Regions from separate parts of the Paenalkalicoccus suaedae genome, predicted to be linked through region 2. Evidence: riboswitches for the same ligand, from Rfam matches in the RefSeq annotation. Region 2 holds a riboswitch; each other region holds the start of a gene.
The links. A riboswitch is a leader RNA that binds a small molecule or an ion and turns the genes downstream of it on or off. The one in region 2 is predicted to bind S-adenosylmethionine.
Positions count from the first base shown of each region.

Region 1: another riboswitch for S-adenosylmethionine. It lies ahead of sfnG (dimethylsulfone monooxygenase SfnG); the one in region 2 lies ahead of FLK61_RS02970 (Fur-regulated basic protein FbpA).
Region 3: another riboswitch for S-adenosylmethionine. It lies ahead of FLK61_RS02285 (sugar ABC transporter substrate-binding protein); the one in region 2 lies ahead of FLK61_RS02970 (Fur-regulated basic protein FbpA).

Region 1 is NZ_CP041372.2:3,811,883-3,816,120, forward strand. It holds gene FLK61_RS19205 (RQC-minor-2 family DNA-binding protein) at 174-1,589, shown strand; SAM riboswitch class I at 1,672-1,774, shown strand; gene sfnG (dimethylsulfone monooxygenase SfnG) at 1,879-2,958, shown strand; gene FLK61_RS19215 (hypothetical protein) at 3,073-4,238, opposite strand, start outside.
Region 2 is NZ_CP041372.2:489,326-493,563, reverse strand. It holds gene FLK61_RS02985 (hypothetical protein) at 1-143, opposite strand, end outside; gene FLK61_RS02980 (PH domain-containing protein) at 241-591, opposite strand; gene FLK61_RS02975 (AAA family ATPase) at 768-2,033, opposite strand; SAM riboswitch class I at 2,202-2,305, shown strand; SAM riboswitch class I at 2,374-2,476, shown strand; gene FLK61_RS02970 (Fur-regulated basic protein FbpA) at 2,542-2,694, shown strand; gene FLK61_RS02965 (YezD family protein) at 2,691-2,843, shown strand; gene FLK61_RS02960 (methionine ABC transporter ATP-binding protein) at 2,940-3,965, shown strand; gene FLK61_RS02955 (methionine ABC transporter permease) at 3,955-4,238, shown strand, end outside.
Region 3 is NZ_CP041372.2:365,611-369,848, reverse strand. It holds gene FLK61_RS02290 (sugar ABC transporter ATP-binding protein) at 1-992, opposite strand, end outside; gene FLK61_RS02285 (sugar ABC transporter substrate-binding protein) at 1,017-2,135, opposite strand; SAM riboswitch class I at 2,228-2,365, opposite strand; SAM riboswitch class I at 3,004-3,120, shown strand; gene FLK61_RS02280 (2,3-diketo-5-methylthiopentyl-1-phosphate enolase) at 3,214-4,238, shown strand, end outside.

The DNA.
Region 1 (4,238 bases), 650 kb from region 2:
TGTTTTTTTGCTGATAAGAGAAATGTTTTGGAGGTGGTTGGAGTAAAGTGTTTAAGCTTTGCAATCTGCTCTGATGAAACCCAAGGCAGAAGCTTCTCCTCGTCGTCTTCTTTGTCTAATCCCCCCTATCAGAAGTATAATAAAGGTATCACCCGTTGAAGGAGCTGTTGTACATGACTACGTATCAGCTTGGCTACATTATTGAAGCTTACCCATCACTTGTTTTTGTGCCAGTAGGAGCGAAGCGACATGGCTTTCGATCAATTGGATCGAAGGAGGATCAAGCAAATGTGACTCGTTTACAGCATGCTGCCACTCAAGCATTTAATGAATTAACAGCTGATGAAATCGAGCTCTTGACGTCTTTTCTTAAAACGGATGAACTAAGACTTCCTGTGCCAGTACTCGGTAACGATGAGGCGTTCCCAACTCTTGTCCGCCCAGAGCAATTTTTATGGGAGGAAATGTCTGCGCCGATCCCTATTGTGCAGGACTCGTTTTATCCAAAGGAATATGCCAAACTATCGGCTATCCAGCTTGCATCACACGTAAAAAGCGTCGTAAAAGACTTTATCTTTTGCGCAAAGCTCAGCAAGCAGTCTCGCGAGACATGGCTTGAACAAATGCGTGAAGCATTTGATCAGCATCCGTTTATCCAGCTTGCTCAAGCAAAACGACCAATTGTACACGCTGTTGAAGCGTTAAATAAATCTTCTTTACTTGGTGTTCTTAATTATCCAGAGGACATCTCGTACTGGCGCCACCGCGTTGGCGTCGTGATGCGCCCGTATCGACATATCACACCCGAGTGGCGGTACACGATGTGCGAGCATGACAAGGAGCTCGCAACTGACAACGAGACTCTAGTCTGCACATGCTACGAGTGTGACTATGGGATTACGTATGATTTGGACGAAAATCGGGTCTATCTGCCTTTTGAAGTTGATATGCCACAGGCAATCAAACGTATTGCCACCATTGAACGTCAGTTCAATACGATCGCGGAACAAAGTCCCAAAGTGATAACCGCACTTCGGGAGCTCAGAGAATTACACGATTTCCTTAAGCCATACGAAGAGAAGCTGGTCACGATCTTAACACTCCAGCAGGAGGCAAACACAAACAGCGATCATCCGGCAGTTGTTGCATACCAAGCGATTGATAGCATTCGATTGCCCAATGAGGAAATTGAACCTACGCTTGTGAGCCTGCAACACGTCTATTTACCAGATGTAGCGGTGCTTAAAAAGGTGTCGACCTGGCTGACACTGGACGAGCGCACGCTTTTAGAGGAGCTAGAGCAAGTCGAGGATACTCTACGCAAAAGCGTCGAAGCGAACAGACCAAAGCCGGATGATATTTTATTTAGCCGAAAAGGCTTCTCTATTACGCGAGTGGAAGTAGAATCGATTCAACAGCTTGTTAGCATGGAGCCTATGGAGATTTCGTCTTATCAGCTCGTACAAGCGTTAAAAGGAAACCCGTCAAACAAAATTCGAACGTTAGGACTTCATCAGTCAGCCTTATTTGGACGACTTCATGACTGGCCTGAAAAATATATAACGAAGCTTGTTCAATCAATCATGTAAAATTATCTGTTCGTTCAAATAATTCTAAAAACTTCTTGACCTTTTTAGTAGACCTGCTAGAATAAAGCCTAACTTAATCATTTTCTTATCACGAGAGGTGGAGGGACTGACCCTACGAAGCCTCGGCAACCGGCTATTGCACGGTGCCAAGTTCAGAGGATCTATAATAGATCCGAAGATGAGATTAGACGGATAGCCACATGTTGATGTGACTTCAAGCCCTCTTTTCTTCACCTTAAAGAGGGCTTTTTATCGTGATAAGAGGATGCATAAACAAGGAGGAATAGAAATGTCGAATGTACAATTTGCGTATTGGGTTCCTAATGTTAGTGGTGGATTAGTCGTGTCAAAGCTCCCTCAGCAAACAGGGTGGGATGTTGAGTCAAATAAGCGCTACATACAGCTAGCTGAAGAGGTTAATTATGATTATGCACTGTTCCAAACGCGTTGGTTTGCAAGCTATGGAGCGGAGAATCAGTTAGAAGCCATCACCCTTGCCTCTGCTTTAGCAAGCGTAACAAGTAAGATTAACCTTATTGCAGCTGTCCATCCGGGTCTTTGGCATCCTGGTGTATACGCGAAGATGGTCGCAACACTTGATAATATTAGCAATGGGCGTGCCGCATTAAACGTTGTTAGTGGATGGTTTAAACAGGAGTTTATCGGTTACGGGGAGCACTGGCTTGATCATGATGAACGCTACCGTCGCTCTTCTGAATTTATTCAAGTATTACGTGAGCTCTGGACAAAGGAAGAAGCAACGTTCCAAGGTGACTTCTATCGAATCAATCAGGCTCCGTTAAAGCCAAAACCAGTAAATGGTCAGCCTCCTGTATTCCAAGGTGGTAATTCAAGTGCAGCTCGCGAAATGGCGGCCGAGCATTCCGACTGGTACTTTATGAATGGAAATACACTTGAAGGCTTTAAAGAACAGATCGAGGACGTACGTGCAAGAGCGAAAAAGTATGGACGTGAGGATAAAATAAAGTTTGCCGTAAATGGCTTTGCCATCGTGAGAGATACAAAAGAGGAGGCGGTTGGGCTTCTGCGCGATATCGTCGCAAACGCGGATGACGAGGCTGTGAAAGGCTTCCGAGAAGCTGTTAAGCACGCTGGTCAATCTGCTTCTGACGGTCAAGGAATGTGGGCAAACTCGTCCTATGAAGACCTAGTCCAGTATAATGATGGCTTTAAAACTGGACTTATTGGTACTGCCGAGGAAGTATCGGAGCGTATCCTAGAGTTAAAAGCAATTGGCGTTGATTTAGTACTCACAGGGCACTTCCACTATGAAACGGACCTGCAACGCTTTGGCGAGGAGGTAATCCCGCTCGTCAAACAAAAAGAGCAAGTGTTAGCGCGCGTGTAAGAAGCATAGTAGGGTATCTTCTTCTTTGTCCCATCTCCCCCGATAGACAAAGTGGATAAAATAAAGAGAGCGGGATGCCAACATAATGGCATCCCGCTCTCTTCTATTTACTTTCTAATTACCTATTAATTCATCGTTCTCTTGAGAAAACGCTTCGCGAATGATGTCGTAGGATTTCTTTAATCTCGGTTCGTACTGAGGCAAGTCCCATGTTTCCCACGTGTAAGGCTCGAAGGAAATCGTATTGCCGCTAGCTTGTGGCAGCGTATCGACAATCTCGCCATTCGCATCCGCCTGCATGACAGCTACGTGAATCTCGTCAACATCACGCATCACCTGCTCTCCTTCACCGAAGAAGTCACCTAGCACCTCGCGCTGACTCGGGTCGGTAAAGTGTAGTAAGAGCCAAGGAATTCGAATTTCGATGATCCCATTGTCTTCACTAATTTGATAGTCAGCGAGCGAATCATAGTCTTCTGATTCAGGATCGGCATTACCGCGTCGGAGCTTACCCGTTTCATACGTATCGAACGGTATTAACTCCTGTGTACTTGGAATTAAGAGCTCTCGATTTAGTACATAATCAATCGTCTCAAAGTTTCCAGAGTTACTATCCGGAGTCTCCCCATAAATTTCGATCAAATCCAATTGATCTTCGTATAGGAAAGCTAGATAATCATAATATTGATCCACCCAGATGCGCGATTCCTGCTCATCCTGACTAATTTGAGCAATAAATTCCACGCCTCGATCAAAGTCGAGATTTGGGAAGTCAGTTGATGTCGTATTCCCCTGATCTGGGACTGTATCGAATAAAAGATACGCGTCACCGTCAGCAAGTTCATCTCTATTAATACGTGCATATAGGAAGGTTTCGTCATAATCTAGTTCAAGCGAGTTTAACGTGTTATCACCAGTAGCGATTTGCGTTGCTTCAGGCCACTCCTCGTCCTCACCATTTACAATGACCTTATCTCGATCAAAGGCTAAAAGACCAAAGCGTTGCTCATTCGTTTGTGTATTCGACCAAAACGGGCGTCTGTCTGGATTATCATAGTCCATCGTGTTCCACGTACGTTTAAACCATTCATCCTGCCAAGAGAATACCATTCCACCAAGCATTCCTTCTGCAATGATATCTTCATACAGGTTGGCAACTAACTCTCCTTGCTCTTCTTCTGAAATAAAGCCTTGATGCTTCCCTTGAGGGTTTTCGTGCGTACGTCCTCTAGACGCCGGAATGCCAAACTCGGCTACTAAAACTGGCATATCGTGCACTT
Region 2 (4,238 bases):
GTGGTCGTACCCTCTTGATCGTCATCAATAAGCCATGCGCTGATGCTATCGTCCGACGAGGAGATGGCAGTGGCCGTTTGTGCGTTCAACGGGTCTACGAGTAGTGTGCTCATAATCATGATAAACGCAATAAATCGTAGCATCCTCCTGCCACCTCCCTCTTGATAAAGTAGCTTAATCATAGTGATGTTGTCACATTTTGTAAAGCCACTTTTTCATTATTCCATTATTTTACGCAAGTTATGCGCAGATCCGCTGCGACAGCTCCTTATAAAAGCCCATCACATCGCTCCCCTTCGTGAACTGTAGCTGATGATTCCCAGACTTTGTTGCAATTTCGATTGTGTTTGAAAAGGATAGGAACCCAGTCTTCTCTATCGCAATTTCCTCTATTTTAGAAAATGGAATTGTCACTACGACAGAGCGCGACTTCGACATAATCGAACGGTCTACAAATAAGACGCGATGCGACGTCAACGCCACAAAATCAACCATCAGCCCATACGTGCTGTGGAGCTCTTCTCCTTCAAATAGGAATTCCTGTACTTGGTCGTGGTGCTTTGATTTATTGTCCCCTTTGAAAAAATTCATTCATTTCGTCCTCCTTCTACTTTCTCTTAGCCTTGTTTGTCGTTAAGAGGTCGCGGTACGTTACATGATTAAACACCATTTCTGCATGTTCCCATGCGCGCTTTCAACCAACAAAAATAAGAGTTTCACAGTACGCATCAAACGCACCGCTACTCCTCTCATTCACCCTTACCCTCTTAATAAAACCCCACCGGATCATGGTTTGACTCGTTCCACTCATCACGCTTCTTTTTTCGATTATCATTTTGTAACTGACTACACAATTCATCAATATCAACCTTTTCTTCATAGTGCCATTGGAGTGCAGCTGACGTATACAGTTCATTTAATTGCGCAAATGAGAGCCCGTCTGTCTTTTCTACTAAAAGCTCCACTTGATCTTCGGTTAAGAAACGATCGAAACGTTTAACTTTTGCGTACTGACTTCGAAGCTCTTTGCCGGGAAGCTTCAGCTCATACGAGCGATCGAAGCGACCAGCACGGTTTACTAAGGCAGGATCAATTTTCTCCGGATAGTTTGTTGTACCAACTAAAAAGACCCCTTCTTTAGATGTTGATCCGTCTAGTGTATTAAGAAATACAGAACGTACGTCTAGTGGCATCGAGTCCAAGTCTTCAATAACAAGTACCATCGGCGTTAACTTCGCCACCTTCTGGAATACTTCCATTACGGTGTAGCTCGATGTGTGTTCTGTAATCTGCCAGTACACGACAGGAGCCTCTACACTTCCTGCTATTGATTTAACAAGCGTAGTCTTCCCGTTTCCAGGGTGCCCGTATAGTAAAATGCCTCTTTTATAAGGAATATCATACGTCTTAAAAAAGGAACCATCCTCTAGAAAGAATTGATCGATAGAACGATAAATTTCCTCTTTTAGTCCTGCTTCTAATAAAACATCTTCTCTTAATACAGCTGTTGTAATTTGTTCTCGTCGTTCCTCTACTCCATTTAATGTATCAATGAGCATAGACATGTGCGCCTTACTATATATACGATTTTGTTTGTATACATAATGAAGGAAGCGTTTGACGGCTGTTTGTGACGTGGAAAAAACGAAGCTTTGCTCATAGTTCATATGCTCACGAAAAATCGGAATTCTAACTAGAGCAACCTCAAAATCAGGATAGTAGTAAACCGAATTATCAATATTCAGGTTAGAGTTTACCCGCAGACGATCTTCCTCTATCTCCGTTGTAACCTTAAATGCTTCAACTGACTCAAAAACATATGTAACAAATTCTACGTTCGCGTTATGCTTAATATCATCTTGGAGCACTTTCCAAATATCCACAAGTTCCTCTTGGAGAGAAAATTGATAGAAAGTATGTCCAAATTCAGTAAACAAGTGTTCACTCACACCCTCAAGCGCAACCGCATGTTCTCTGTAATTTATCATATCTTTTATTCGCGTATTTGACTTATTGAAGAGAAACGAATCCATAGTAACCACTCCTTAAATGGGAAGTATAATTGGCTGGTACTCTCATAATAGCATGAATATGGGTTTTGATTCTCCATTCGTGCGACTCTCTCAAGATTTTCCTCAATAAGCAGTTGACATTTTAAGGATACTAAGATAGAGTACTGATTATCGAATCGAACACATACACTCTTATCCAGAGAGGCGGAGGGATTGGCCCTACGAAGCCTCGGCAACAGGCCGCATGCGGTACTGTGCCAAGTCCAGTAGCGTTTGTGCTACAAAGATAAGAAGAGATAGTAGTCAACTACCCTCTTCTTGTGAAGTGGGCTTTTTTATATGCTCGAATCGAAAACTGAATACCTTATCCAGAGAGGGGAAGGGACTGGCCCAATGAACCCTCGGCAGCAGGCTACTTGTAGCACTGTGCCAAATCCAGCAGGCGAAAGCCTGACAGATAAGACGCATGTTTGCCGCTTCTTATCGGACGAAGAAGTGGCTTTTTTGCGTACCTAGGGAGGAAAAGAACATGAATGCCTCACAGGAAAGCACAAAGCAACAGCTCATTACACGGTTGCTCGAAGCAGGTCACTTTAAGATCGGTAACCAACAACTATATGAGCTAACGGTGGAGGAATTACGCCAAGCACTAAACCAAACAGAGGAGGTTCGCCTACGATGAGTGAGAGCACCACAAAAGAATCGTATGTCCAGTCCGTCTTAAAACAAATTGAGTTTGGCACAGTAACAGTAACTGTGCACAATGGGGAAATCACCCAGGTAGACGTAACCGAGAAAAAACGATTTCCGAATCAGAAAAAAACAAACTAGCTGCTGATCTGACGACAGAAGGCACCTACCCCCAACACATAGGGGGAGGTGCCTTTTTGCGTCCCAGCAGACTTTTAGTAAAAAGGAGCACATGCATTGATTACATTCGATGAAGTCACAAAAAGCTTTACCACAAATGGAAAGGACATCCTTGCCGTCGATGACGTGTCCTTGACCGTGAATAAAGGAGAAATATTTGGCATTATCGGCTTCAGTGGAGCGGGTAAAAGCACGCTACTTAGACTCGTTAACTTACTCGAAAGCCCAACAAAAGGTCGCATCCTCATTGGCGATCAAGACATTCAGTCATTAAAACCACGGGATCTTCGTCGCCAACGTCAGCAAATCGGCATGATCTTTCAAAACTTTAACCTATTTTCGTCACGGACGGTTTTTGGCAATGTTGCTTATCCACTACGACTTGCACGAAAACCAAAACGAGAAGTGACGCGCATCGTCAACGACATGCTCGACTTTGTCGGATTAAAGGACAAAGCCGATCATTATCCTGAGCAACTGTCTGGCGGTCAAAAGCAACGCGTTGGCATTGCTCGTGCGCTAGCCACGTCACCGGAATTCCTTATCTGTGACGAAGCAACGTCTGCACTTGATCCTGATACAACCGATGATATTCTTCGCTTATTAAAAAAGGTGAATGAAGAATACGGCATCACAATTCTTCTCATCACGCACGAGATGCACGTGATTAAAACGATTTGCGATCGTGTTGCAGTCATGGAGAATGGTCGCGTGATTGAGAGTGGAAATGTATTCAACGTTTTTTCGAATCCACAAACAGCCACGACAAAGAATTTTATTAGCTCTGTATTAAATGATCGACTATCTATTAAGCTATTAACGCATTTACGCAATAGCCATACTAACCCTCTTTATCGGGTCATTTTTAAAGGCGAATCAACCAATCAACCATTATTATCAAAGGTTACACGTAAGTACGATCTAGATTTTAATATTGCTTATGGCAGTGTCAATGAGTTACAGGATCAGCTTTACGGCAACTTAATTGTCGAGTTTATCGGTGATCCAATCGCGGTTCAGCGAGCCATAGAAGAGCTCGCAACAACCGTCGAGATTCGGGAGGTGATCAATCATGGGAGTTGATTGGAGTACGTTTTGGCTCAGGGTTGTGGAGGCGACCGGTGAGACGATTACGATGGTCCTCTTCACACTCGCCTTCGCCAGTATCTTCGGCGTCGCGATCGGTCTCACCTTATATGTCACGCGTGAGGACAATATTTTAGAAAATAAAGTCGTATTCTTTTTCATCAATGTGTTAATCAACATCATTCGCCCAATTCCGTTTATTATCTTTCTCGTCGCTATTACACCTTTAACGAGATTGGTAATGGGTACAACGATTGGAACGACAGCAGC
Region 3 (4,238 bases), 120 kb from region 2:
ACAAGCGCAAGCCCTCTTTTAACGGCATCATACGGGCTGTTTAGTGTCGCTTTCTTGCCTTGAATCGTTAGCGTGCCAGAGGTTGCTCGGCTGGCGCCAAATAGCACCTTACATAGCTCCGTTTTCCCTGCGCCAACGAGTCCTGCTAGACCCACGATCTCTCCTCCTGAGAGCGTGATGCTAACGTTTTTTATAAGCCCGCCGTCGGATAGATCCTGCGTACGGAGTAGCTCTTGCCCGATACGGCGCTTTGCAGAGGCGCCCGCAAACTGCGCCTCCAGCTTTTTGCCAAGCATCGCTTCCACGATCACATCCGTCGTTAGGCCAACGGTCGTGCGCTCAAGCACATCCTTGCCGTCACGCATCACCGTAATAGCATCACAGTGATCGAGTAATTCCTTGAGTCGGTGAGAAATGAAGATGATGAGCATACCACGTTGTTTAAGATCCTTTACGACGCGAAACAGCGCTTCTGTCTCTGTATTACTTAGTGGCGCCGTCGGCTCGTCGAGAATGAGAATACGACAGTCTGTTGCAATTGCTCGCGCTAACAGCACCATTTGCTTCTCCGCAAGCGTTAAATCCTGTACAAGCTTTTTGGTTGGGATAGCGACGTTTAACTCGCTCAGTACTTCCTTTGCCTTTTTGTGTAGAGAGCCCCATCCTACAGTCAATCGCTTTTGCGCAATGAGCTGTCCGGATAAGACGTTTTCCGCTACGGTGAGCGCCGGGAATAAGGCCGTATCGACCTCTTGGTGCACGAGCTGAATCCCTTGGCGTTGCGCCTTTTTGGGAGAGCCCGTGTCCACCTTTTCACCAGCAATCGTGATCGTGCCAGAGTCCTTTTGATGCACCCCGGCAAGCACGTTCATCATCGTCGACTTCCCCGCCCCATTTGCACCGATTAATGCATGTATCTCGCCTGCCTTCGCCTTAAACGTCGCCTCCTGCAACGCCTTTACGCCAGGAAACGAGAGCGATATGTCCTTCATCAACAGTTCCACGTCATCACCCTATTACTTATGATAGTCTTTTAATGTCGTCATCCAGTCTTCATGAAACGCATCTGTTTCTCCCCAGCCGTCCACAACATCGGCAAGTGTCACCATGTTAACTGGCTCGTCTGATGCAGCTAAGTCTTCTCGAGAGATGAGCGTTGCTTCTAAATCGTACGTCTCAGGCGTTTCTTCTCCTGCAAGCTTTTTCGCAAGTAAGCGTAGATTCACGGCTCCAACTAGCTTTGGATCAACCGCAGCGGTATACTCCCACGCGCTATTTTCCTGCTGGATCAGCTCTAAGTCTGCGTTCGAAACATCGATTCCATAGATCTTCACGTCGGAGCGTCCCGCTTCCTCAATCGCGCGAGCGGCTCCAATCGCAAACGCATCCCACGTCGCAAAGATCGCATCTAGTTCACCCTCTGGATATTGGTTAAGTAGCGCTGCTACAGCGTTTTGCGTTTGCACGCTCGTGTCCTCTGCTGCAACACCGAAGCGACTTACCTCAACAAGTTCTGGGTTTTCTTCTAAAATAGTTTCATAAACAGCGTTACGTCGCACCATCGGCGGGAAGCCGTCGACCCATAGGTAGGCAATGCTTGCTTCCCCGTCAAAGTCCTCAACAAGCTGATCGAGTGCCAGCTGCGCCAACGCCTCATCGTCCTGTGATGTCAGTGTGACGCCATCGATTTCAGCAAGATCCGGGATCGAGTCAAACGTGACGACCTCAATGCCTGCTTCTCGCGCTCGCTCAACCGCCTCCACCGTTGCTGCATCGTCTCCGTGAGAAAGAATTAAGCCGTCGACCTGACTTGTAATTGCCTGATCGATTGCATCGTGAAATCGTGCTGTATCCCCGTTTGCGGTAAATACGTCGACATCAAAGCCAAGCGACTCTCCTTCTTCCTGTACACCCGCTAAAAACTGTGCGGTGTGATCATCCCCACCAATCTTTCGAATCACGCGGACAGTGACGTCTTCGTCTGATGCGAATCGGTCTGGCACTCCTTCGAGCGAAGCCTCGTTTGACGTTGCGCCTTCCTGAGCGTCTGTTGCTGGTTCATTTTCCCCACACCCTGCTAGTAGAGCGGCTAGTGCTAATCCTGACGTTAGTAACCATTTGTTTTTCGCTGACATATTTTCTTCTCCTCCATCTGCTCCCCCGAGAACGTCCACGTAAAAAAGCCTCCTTCTTGTATAAGAAAGAGGCGGAAGCATGCATGGTCCGTCTCTTATCTCTCAGACTTAAATAAGCCTGTTGGATGTAGCACCGTACCTCACACCTTCTAGGAGGTTTCCGCAAATGTGCGGAAGGCCGGTTGCCGGGCGTCATAGGGCCAAATCCCTCAGCCAACTCTCGATAAGAGCAATATTTTTTTGTGTGTTGCGTTGGGAGTAATCATAAATCCTGAGTAGATCATTTGTCAATACCTTGAATGCAAGAAAATTTGAAGGAGAGTTTGTCAATTGGTTGGGGATGACTTTCCATATTGTAGAAGTGAAGTTGGACGCATTTTAGGAGAACGTGAACGCACATTGCTGATTTTGAGGAGAAGCTGAACACATTATTGGAGAACATAAACACACTTTGCCAAAATTCACTGAGAAGATGAACACACTTACCATAAGTGCGTGCAAAACCGCCAGTTGCCCTGTGCTCCCGCCTCGTGGGGTCTTCGTAAAGTGGCAGTTGGGCAATGTAAGGTCCTTGAGTGGTGGAATGTCTATGAAGTGAAGACATCATTTTAGAAACCAAACACAAAATAGGAGTTACCAAACACGGAATCGCAAAAACGGCGAGTTACCAAACACAAAAACGAAGATACCAAACACAGAATGCCAAAAATACGGACTTACCAAACACGCAGCTGCCTACCTAAAGCTGAAACCACTAAACGTGGCTCTACGTCCCCTCTCCTCCCCAATCTGAAAAAACTATTTGACAGCTCCTCCTTTCCCTGTCATAATCTGTTTCAACGATTCAAAATTGCATAATAATTTCAAACTCTTATGTAGAGCAGGTGGAGGGACGATCCCTATGATACCCGGCAACCTGTTTCGGTCAGACGTTGACTGATTCAAGGTGCTAATTCTCTCGCGCAGGATGCGTGGCAGATAAGAGGACATGATACCTGTCAGTACAAACCGACACGTCCTCTTCCATTTGCGAAGTGGACGTTTTTTATTTTCTCAAAAAGAAAGTGGGGCATGTGACATGAGCTTTGTGACAGCAACGTATCTCGTACCAGGCGGGCTTGACTTACATAAAAAAGCGGAGGGCATCGCGCTCGGGCTCACAGTTGGATCGTGGACGGATTTGCCGGCGCTCGAGCAGGCGCAGCTCAAAAAACACAAGGGCGAGGTGATCGCGACAAACGACGGCACGCCAAAAGCGACCATCACGATTCGCTATCCGGCGGTCAATTTCACGCCTGACATCCCAGCGATTTTAACAACGATTTTTGGGAAACTATCGCTAGACGGAGAAATCAAGCTTGTTGACATTGCCTTTGACGACGCACTAGCAAAGCAGTTCCCAGGCCCACAGTTTGGCGTTGATGGCATACGCGAGCTGATCGGCGTGCACGATCGCCCGCTCGTCATGAGTATTTTTAAAGGCATGATCGGCAAAGGACTTGATGAATTCGAAACGCAACTAGACGCCCAGGCTCGTGGTGGCGTGGACTTAGTAAAAGACGATGAAATTCTATTTGATAACCCCCTCACGCCTTTCGAAGAACGAGTAAAACGCGGGAAGCACATCTTAGATAAAGTCGAACAAGAAACGGGACGACGCGTCCTTTACGCCGTTAACCTGAGCGGACGCACCTTTGAGCTACGAGACAAAGCGCGTAAGGCAGTGAAGCTTGGCGCATCCGCCCTCCTGTTTAACGTATTCGCTTATGGACTGGATACGCTTCAGGCACTCGCCGAGGATCCTGAGATCAACGTTCCGATCATGGCGCACCCAGCCGTATCCGGAGCGCTCACGGCGTCGCCGGACTACGGCATCGCCAACAGCGTCCTACTAGGCAAGCTCCTGCGCATCGCAGGCGCCGATCTCGTCTTATTCCCATCACCGTATGGGAGCGTCGCACTGCCTAAGGAGGAAACAGATGCGATCGCGCTCGCACTAACAGAACCGACCGTCCACCGTGCCGCATATCCAGTACCGTCAGCCGGCATCCATCCTGGACTTGTACCTCACCTAGTCCGAGACTTCGGTGAAATTTCCGTTAT